3 regions of the Chryseobacterium gallinarum genome follow, and region 1 is predicted to be linked to each of the others. Evidence: riboswitches for the same ligand, from Rfam matches in the RefSeq annotation. Region 1 holds a riboswitch; each other region holds the start of a gene.
The links. Region 1 has a riboswitch for S-adenosylmethionine ahead of OK18_RS10390 (alpha/beta fold hydrolase). Riboswitches for the same ligand answer to the same signal wherever they lie in the genome.
Positions count from the first base shown of each region.

Region 2: it holds a riboswitch for S-adenosylmethionine, as region 1 does, so the genes downstream of both, OK18_RS06765 (TonB-dependent receptor plug domain-containing protein) here and OK18_RS10390 (alpha/beta fold hydrolase) in region 1, are expected to answer to the same signal.
Region 3: it holds a riboswitch for S-adenosylmethionine, as region 1 does, so the genes downstream of both, OK18_RS09700 (SusC/RagA family TonB-linked outer membrane protein) here and OK18_RS10390 (alpha/beta fold hydrolase) in region 1, are expected to answer to the same signal.

Region 1 is NZ_CP009928.1:2,307,195-2,310,483, forward strand. Features, by position in the region: gene OK18_RS10385 (MGH1-like glycoside hydrolase domain-containing protein) at 1-1,139, opposite strand, end outside; SAM riboswitch class I at 1,328-1,435, shown strand; gene OK18_RS10390 (alpha/beta fold hydrolase) at 1,493-2,431, shown strand; gene OK18_RS10395 (ACT domain-containing protein) at 2,434-3,289, shown strand, end outside.
Region 2 is NZ_CP009928.1:1,512,588-1,515,876, reverse strand. Features, by position in the region: gene OK18_RS06770 (alpha-amylase family glycosyl hydrolase) at 1-1,924, shown strand, start outside; SAM riboswitch class I at 2,019-2,123, shown strand; gene OK18_RS06765 (TonB-dependent receptor plug domain-containing protein) at 2,213-3,289, shown strand, end outside.
Region 3 is NZ_CP009928.1:2,158,448-2,161,736, forward strand. Features, by position in the region: gene OK18_RS09695 (hypothetical protein) at 1-1,107, shown strand, start outside; SAM riboswitch class I at 1,400-1,497, shown strand; gene OK18_RS09700 (SusC/RagA family TonB-linked outer membrane protein) at 1,581-3,289, shown strand, end outside.

The sequences.
Region 1 (3,289 bases):
TTAGGATCACCTTTCAGCCACTTTCCAATATTATAATGATAGAATTGCTTATTCCAGAGAAGACCTGCAAAAGCTTGTCTCTGAACGTTCTTTTCATCTTCATCAGTGGTTTCATTTTGAATCTCACTGTAAAACTCTTCCGCTTCGGCAATTCTGGTGTTGAAAATTTCATCAAAATCTTTAAAAGGCTCGTCAACTCCGTCAGGGCAAAACCTGAAATCGAATGTTCCGGACTGTCCTGCACCAATCATTTCATCAATCAGAAAAGCAGCTTTGGTACCTCTTTTCTCAGGATTTATCGTATTGCCCTGATGAATAATAAAATCATTGATTCCATCTTTATAATAGGTGTTTTCTGTTTTAGGGGCACCATATAGTTTTGGAGTATTGGTTTCATTATCACAAAATACACTTTGTGCATTCAAATTTCGGGAATAGATCTTTTTGATTGAAATACTGTCATGATTAACATTGATACATCCGTCGTGAGAAGCATTCATTTCTGCTTTATAAGTGTTGTAACCCCATTTCCAGTTATTCCTGAACCAGGCTGTAGGAGCCAGAACAATGGGAGCATCAGATTGGCTTCTGTTGTAAACTGTAACCCTGGCCAGAATGTCATTATGATCGGCCTTACAATACTCAATGAAAATGTCAAAATATTCATTATTATCAAAAATTCCCGTATCGAATAGTTCATATTCAGGTTCCTTTTTACTGCGTCTTCCGTTTTCAGTAAGGAGATCATCATAAGGAAATGCATTGATAGGGTATTTATACACCATTTTCATATAGCTATGCGTAGGTGTATTATCCAGGTAATAAAAAATTTCTTTGATATCCTCCCCATGGTTACCTTGGGGATTGCTCAACCCAAAGAAACGTTCTTTGACCATTTTGTCTTTCTTATTCCAGAATGAAAAGGCAAAACATAAAAGTTGTCTTGTATCAGAAATTCCGGCAATACCTTCTTCTCCCCACCGGTATGCATAGCTTTCCGCATTATTATGATTGGTATAATTCCAGGCATTTCCGTTGGGACTATAATCTTCCCGTACATTTCCCCATTGCCGGTTGCTTACATAAGGTCCCCAGTTTTTCCAATTGGTATCTTGTAATCTTTCTTTTTCGGCAGTCATATATCATCATTTTCCATACGAAGTTAGTTTTTTTGGAAAATAATTCCAATTCTTTTCATCTGAAGAATTATTAATATGCACTTGGAATACTTGTATTTAAGGCATTTTTTAAATATTAAATTATTTTTTTTTTTGAAATTCAAAGAAAAGAATTACCTTTGCACCATTCGTTCATTCAAATATTGAAAATGTTATCAAGAAAGGTTGAGGGATTAGACCCTATGAAACCTTAGCAACCCTTTGTGAAAGCAAAGAAGGTGCTACGTTCTACCAAAACTATTTTGGACAGATAACTTACTGAAGTTCTTTCAGCCATTTCCTGTGGCATTTTCAATTGTATTAAAATAATAGAATTGAAAACAGAACTAAACTATATTAATCTTTCGTATCAAACCAATTCCAATAAGGAATATAATATCCCGTTGAGTTATGAGCTTTTCGGGAAAGACCTGTTTACTGCCCCCATTATTTTGATTAACCATGCCCTTACCGGAAATTCCAATGTTTCAGGAGAAAAAGGATGGTGGAAGCAATTGATCGGAGAAAATCAGGTGATAGATACCCAAAAATACACTGTTCTGTGTTTTAATATTCCCGGAAACGGTTACGATCATTTTTTAATTGAAAATTATGAAGATTTCACTCCTTCAGATATCGCCGGTATATTTCTGAAAGGGCTGGAAGCACTGCATATCAAAAACGTGTATGCCATTATTGGAGGCTCCTTAGGAGGAGGAATTGCCTGGGAGATGCTTGCCAAGCAACCCGAACTGGCCGAAATTTTTATTCCCATAGCCTGCGATCACAGAACCCACGACTGGCTCCATGCACAATGTCTGGTTCAGAAATTTTTATTAAATGATAAAGATGAGCCATTACAAAAAGCAAGAATTCATGCCATGTTGTGTTACAGAACTCCACAATCACTTAACGACAGATTTCAAAATAAATACAATCAGGAAAAAGAAAGGTTAGAATCAGAAGACTGGCTTATTTATCATGGTAATGCTTTAAACGAAAGATTTAGTTTAAAAGCCTATAAACTGATGAATCATTTACTGATGAATATTAATACTGATGAATCAGCATTGGAGAAAATACAAGCACGAATGCACATGATCTCCGTTGATACCGATCTATTCTTTCCCGCTTCTGAAATACGGATGTGTTTTGAAAATCTAAAAAGGAAAAAAAAGAATATTTCTTATCACGAGATCCAATCTGTACATGGGCATGATGCCTTCCTAATGGAATATCAACAATTAAACAATATCATAAAAAACATTTTATAGTAATGAAAAATGCTAACGAAATAAAATTTTTGAAGAACAGATCAATCATCAAATTTGAAGGAGAAGATTTTTTAGGCGAAATTGGAATTGACGGACGAATTTTTAAAGCGCTGACCCTGGCGCGCATCAGTGTAGGCGTAATTTCTCAGCAGGCCATAGAAAACGGAATTTCCATATTAGTACATGAAAATGATGCAGAGAAAGCTGTAACGTGCCTTATTGATGAATTTGAAGAAGAAAGAAAATCAGGTAAAGTATCCCAGATATATAGTATTAATAATGTTTCTGTTATTGGTTTTGTAGCAGAAGACTTCAATAAAGTATTTGCCGAACTGGCCAGAAATAACGTTTTTCCGTTGCTTTTAAATCAAGTGGCCGGTGAAAATAGAGTAAATATCGTTGTTACATCATCGCAGGATGAGAAAACTAAAAATATTATAGAATCCGAAATTTTCAAAAAACCGAAAACTGTTCATCTGGCAATCATTGGACATGGAAACGTTGGAAAAACACTCATAGAACAGGTGCTGGAATCTTCGGATGAAATTAAAAAACGTAAAAATATAGACCTTAAGGTAGTGGCTGTAGCCAATTCAAAGAAAATAGCTTTCAATAAAAAAGGGTTTGATACCCAATGGAATGATGAGGTGCTGGCGGCAGAAAAACCTTCCAATATTGAAGAGCTGATCAGTTTCTCAAAAGAAAATCAGTTGGAAAATCTCATTGTTGTAGATAACACGGCAAGCAAGGACTTTGTTAAAAATTATCATGCATTGGCGGAAAATGGTTTCGACCTGGTTTCTTCCAATAAAATTTTCAATACACTCCCTATCGAAGAATACCGTAAACTAAGATATA
Region 2 (3,289 bases), 790 kb from region 1:
ATACAGAACAAATGATTTAAGAAAAGTAGCAGATCCTTACTCACCACAGATTTTATCCTCTTATGATGATCCTTCGATCTCTGCCGCAACATATCCGAATTTGCCTGCATTTCCGGCAGGACAGGATTTTGAAGTTTCTACGTTTGCAACCGGGCAATCTCCCTATAACTGGCAGGTGACTAATTTTCAAAGGCCTGCCAAAGAAAATTTAGTAATCTATGAATTGCTGTTGAGAGACTTTACCCAGGAAAAAAACTGGCAATCTCTGATTAATAAAATTTCTTATTTAAAAAGTCTAAATATTAATGCGATAGAACTGCTTCCCATTATGGAGTTTGACGGTAACCTTTCCTGGGGATATAATACATCGTTTCATTATGCCCTGGATAAGGCTTATGGAACCCCGGAGAAATTTAAAGAATTCGTGGATTTGTGCCATCAAAACGGAATTGCAGTAATCCTGGATATCGCGCTGAATCATGCAACAGGCCGTTCACCTTTGGTTAGGCTTTGGAATGTAGATCCGGATGGAGACGGTTATGGAGATGTAGCCCAGAATAATCCTTATTTTAACCAGGTTCCGAAGCATTCATATAATGTATTTAACGATTTCAATCATTCAAGCCCTTCCACTCAGTATTATGTGGAAAGATGCCTTCAGCAGTGGCTGACAGAGTATCATATTGACGGTTTCCGTTGGGATTTGACGAAAGGATTCACCCAAAACTGTTCTGAGAATGATGAAGCCTGTACCAATGCCTATCAACAGGACAGAGTGGATATTATGAAACATTATGCAGATAAACAATGGGCTATTGATCCTAATTCTTACATGATATTTGAACATCTGGGAACGGATGCCGAAGAACAGCAATGGGCCAATTACAGAGTGGCGGAAGGCAAGGGCGTTCTCCTTTGGAATAAACAGACGGAGCCTTACAATCAAAATACGATGGGCTATAAGGAAAACAGCAACTATGACAGGATGAATCATGCATTGCATGGATTTACCAATATGCATGCTGTAGGCTATGGAGAAAGCCATGATGAAGAAAGGCTGATGTTTAAAAACCTTACCTATGGAGCTGTCAATGGAAGCTATAATGTTAAAAACCTGAATACGGCTCTTGAGAGAATGAAAACTTTTGGAGCTGCATTTTTTACCATTCCGGGCCCGAAAATGATCTGGCAGTTCGGAGAGCTGGGGTATGAGTTTAGTATTAACAGATGTACCAATGGTACCATCAGTACTGGATGCAGAACCGATGAAAAACCTGTTGCTTTTGCTTTAGGGTATGATACAGATATGAACAGAAAGGCGGTATATGACACCTGGGCAAAAATCATTAATCTCAGAAATACCAACGGGATCTTTACAACAAAAACATACAGTATAGAATCAAATAACCTGGCGAATGATCCTGATGGCCTCATTACAAGAATATACCTTTATGACAATACCCTCAATGGAATGAAAAATGTAGTGGTTCTGGCTAACTTTACCACTTCCGTGCAAAATGTAGTTCCATATTTTCCGTATACAGGTCAATGGCAGAACCTTATGGATAATTCGGTTTTGAATATTGCCTCAACCACCGCTCCGATAGCATTACTTCCGGGTGAATTCAGGATCTTCGGAAATTATGCAGGAGCTCTGTCAACCGATGATATAAACGCATCCCACAAATTATCTCTTCAAATAGCAGATAATCCGGTAAAAAATGGTGTTGCAAAACTCATTTACAGCAAAGCCAGAAATGGTGAAATAACCATTTCTGATATGAACGGAAAGAGAATCGGATCTTTTAAATTATTGAATGAAAGCGGAACCCACGAATTGAAAGTCCATTATCCGGCCGGGACCTATTTTATTCATCTGAAGTCGGATACAGGGATAGCCATTCAGAAAATGATCATAAGATAAACAGAAATCAGCATTATATAAAAATAAAAGGTAAATGAGCACACCTGCATATTTACCTTTTGCATATTAGAAAAAATAGTCTACTTTTGCAGTAGATTTATCAAGAAAGGTGGAGGGATTTGGCCCAATGAAACCTTAGCAACCGACATGATTCCAGAAGTGTAAAGGTGCTAATTCCAACCCGAGGGGAAGATAAGTGAAGTCAATATTCTGATGTGAATTCCATTTCTTGATGTCTTGTATATCTGCGGGGTCGAACCGCAGGAATATTTTAATTGGCAAGAACAAATGAAAAAATTAAGTATAGCAGTGTTACTGTTGGGAACCATTATCGTTACAGCCCAGGAACAGGAGGAAAAAGGAAAACAAATCGAGGATATTATTATTGTCGGAAACAGGAATGCCAAAAGAACAAAATTGGAAACACCCGTTCCGGTAGATGTCATCAATATTGAAAAAATACAGAAGGCCTCTCCCCAGGTTACTGTTCAGGATCTTCTGAATTATGTAATTCCATCATTCAATTCTGTAAGGCAGTCGGCATCGGACGGGACGGAACATATTGATCCTGTTACCTTAAGGGGAATGGGGCCTGACCAGGTGCTGGTACTGGTTAATGGAAAAAGAAGGCATACGACTTCTTTAGTGAATTACCAGAATACCGTAGGGAACGGTTCCGTAGGAACAGATCTGAGCACGGTTCCGGTGATCGCCATAGACAGGATAGAAGTCTTAAGAGACGGTGCCGCAGCACAATATGGTTCAGATGCTATTGCGGGGGTTATCAATATTATTCTTAAAAAGAATCAAGGCGCTACAGCGAGCATTACTTATGGGCTCAGCGGTAGAAATGATGGGGATACCTATCAGGCAGGAGCAAATTACGGCGCCTCTTTAGGAAAAAAAGACGGTTATATCAATCTGTCATTACAGGTAAGCCACAGAGGGAAAACAACAAGAACTCAAAATCATGATCTGGATATTTTCGGAGATAATTTTGCATACCCGTTTGCAGATGATCCGGATGCAGCCAGAGCAGCAGATGATGAGGAAATAAGAAAAAGAGGGTTAATCCGCGATGATTTCAATTTTCAGATCGGAGATGCCCAGATCAGGCAGGGACAGCTTTTTTTTAATTCAGAATATCCTTTTAATGAAAACTTTAAACTTTATTCCTTCGGAGGGTTCAGTATCAAAGAAGGAAAAGGTTTTGGTTTCAGAAGACTTCCCAGTGAAACATTCAATGTGGTTTCTTCAATCTATCCAAACGGCTTCCAGGCAACCCTCGGATCCCATGTGTATGATGTTTCTTATGCAGTAGGTGCAAAATATACAATCAATAATTGGTTGATTGATCTTAGCAAT
Region 3 (3,289 bases), 150 kb from region 1:
ATGGTGATCTATAATAAAACGGTGAATTGCCTGGAATTCTGGAATAGTGTAGAATGGATAAACCTATGTCAGGGCAATGCAGCAGTGTATACTATCAATTGTGAACCTGTTGTCAATGGAAATTTTTATGCAGGTTCGCCCGCTGTAGGTTCCGTAAGGATTAAGGTGACAGTGAGTAAGCCTGGTAAGTATAAAATTAATACTGATACAGTCAATGGAATTAGTTTTAACGCAGAAGGGTATTTTGAAAATACGGGGGAACAATATGTTACCCTTTCTGCTGAAGGGACTCTGCTACAGGCAGGAACCTACACATACTCTATTGTTATGCCGGCGGGCAATGAAAGCTGTACTTTCGCTGTTACAGTAACGAACCTGCCGTCCGAAAGGGTAGTGAAAATACTTTCGATCATTCCTGACGCCTGGAACGGGACTTTATCCACAGATTCTCATGGGAGATATTCATCTGTAGCCAGATCTAAGCTTAACAATCCCAGTAATTTCGGACCCAATGGAAGGGTGGTAATTTCCAACTTTATTTTTAATACAATCAATATACGGACTGCCACTCCTGCTGAATTGGCTCAGGCAATAGATAATGCGGACATTATCTGGATTGGTTATGTATACACCAGCTACTTTTCTGACCAGGCTATTGCTGTTCTGAGGCAAAAAATCCAGGAAAAGAAAAAGTTTTTTATTATTGACGCAGAACACCAAAGCCTTACTCCTATCAATAAGCTGAATTTAGGATATACAGCACAATATATTAACAGTCAAAGACCGGGTTCCTTTTATACGACAGGCTCACAGGGGCCAAATACAGGGATATTTGGTAACCTTCCTGAAAATACCAGGCTACAAACCAACCGCTATATGGGACGGATCACACAATATCCTGCTACTGCCAGGGTATTTATGAAAGACAGTGCCGGTAAAGCGGCTGCAACTCTGGATGATAATTTACTGGTCTATACTGATGTTAATTTATTTTATAATTATGAATCTACTGATAAATTTTACAATGAAGGAGCGGGTTGTTCGGAAAGCTCTAATGCGAGGATGTTCTGTAATATATTCAGTATCGCAGTTGATTACACCAGATAGGATGTTATTTGCATTAATCAACGATCAATGAAGCTGTAGGACAATACTTTTCAATTATTTAAATAATTATATCCGATAAATGGCACTCAGGTGTCATTTTTTTTCTCTTTGTGATTTTGAGTAATCTATAATGATATTTGTCATATTTGCTAAAATTGTAAATTTCGTAACTGCTTATTTTAGTGGCGTTTGTTATAAAATTAAGTTAATTTTTAAAAATTTAACATGAAAAATAATAAGTCTACTTGTTTTGTAGACTAAATATTTATAGCTTTGCAACTATATTTCGATCGGCTTATAAAGAAAGATGGAGGGAACTGACCCTGTGAAGTCTTAACAACCTGCGTTATGTAAGGTGTTACATTCAGCCTTTTAAAGGGAAAATAAGCATTTGGTTTATCGTATATTTCGATGCCCTTTGCTGATTATTCTGCAAAGGGCAAAATTTTTATATATGGTAAATAAAATTGATTATGATTAGAGAAAAATTAATTAATTATACAATTTGGATCCCATCAGTGGCGGTATTTTTCTTAGGAGTTACCGGGATTAATGGACAGAGTTCGGGACCTAAAAAAGATACTCTTCATGAAAAGGAGATTGATGAAGTTGTAGTAGTTGCTTATGGAAAAGCAAAAAGAACAAGCTATACAGGTTCTGTAGCAACTATTTCCAGTGATAAAATCAACAACAGGCCCGTCACCAATATCACCAAAGCGCTGGAAGGCCAGGTACCGGGAATCCAGACAACAAGTTCTTCCGGACAGCCCGGAGCCACATCTACAATCCGGATCAGGGGGATTGGCTCCATCAGTGCCTCCAGTGATCCTCTTTACGTAGTAGATGGAATTCCTTTTGACGGAAACCTGAACGCCATCAGCCCCAATGATATTGAATCCATCAGTGTATTGAAAGATGCTACAGCAAGTGCCTTGTATGGTTCAAGAGGAGCCAACGGGATTATTATCATTACCACGAAATCCGGTAAAAAAGGCGAGGCCAGGGTGAATTTTAATATCAGCCAGGGATTCTCCGGCAGAGCAGTGAAAGATTATCAACAGGTAAGTACGGATCAATATTTTGAACTTTACTGGGAAGCGATGAGGAACGGCTATCAATCAGGTAAAGTATCAGCACAGCAGGCTGCACAAATGGCCACTGATAATATAGTTTCAGGTGCAGGGCTTTCTATTAATCCTTACGGGGCCGGTTATCCTAAACCTGTAGGTACAGACGGGAAATTGTTGCCCGGCGCAAAAGCTTTATGGAATGACGACTGGCGGGATATTTTGCAAAGAGTAGCTTCCAGGAATCAGGTGGATCTTGATATTAGTGGCGGAAGCGAAAAAAGTAACTATTTCTTTTCACTGGGGTATCTGGATGATAAAGGAATGGCGATTGAATCCGGGTTTAAGAGATATAATACCAGATTAAAACTCAACTCAGAAGTTAAAAAATGGTTGAATGTAGGGGTGAATTTGAGCTATACCAATAGCATTCAGCAAGCTCCACCTTCATCAGATTCAAAATCCAGTAACATCATCCAGGCGGCAAGGGTAATCCCTTCTTTCTATCCTTATTATGAAAGAAATCCTGATGGATCGTATGTGTTGGATGCTGCAGGAAACAGAATTTATGATTTTGGAAAGTACAGGCCTACAAGTGCTCTCCAGAATCAAAATGCTGCTGCTACCTTGCCTCTTGATAAGAATGAAAATAAAGAAGACAACTTTTCAGGAAAAGGGTTTCTGGATTTTACCTTCCTGCCGGAGCTGAAGTTCAGATCAAGTTTTTCCGTTGATCTGGTTAATTACAACGGACATTATTATTCTAATCCGCTTATCGGACAAGGAAGTGAAACAAACGGTTCTGTAACGAAATCCAACAGCAGGACGTTGTCATATACTACCAGTAATATTTTAACTTTTGATAAGAAATGGGGTAAGCATCATTTTAATGTTTTAGGAGGGCAGGAATTTTATAAATATGATTATCAGACAATTTCCGGTAGCAGAACTCAGTTCTCCCTGCCTTATTATTATGAGCCAGATGGAGCTGCTTTATTGGGAAGCTTCAGCGGGAATAGTGATAAGGTAAGCCTCCTGAGTTTCCTGGGAAAGGTGGAATATGATTTTAATAATACGTATTTCTTATCCTTTTCAGGAAGGGCGGACGGATCTTC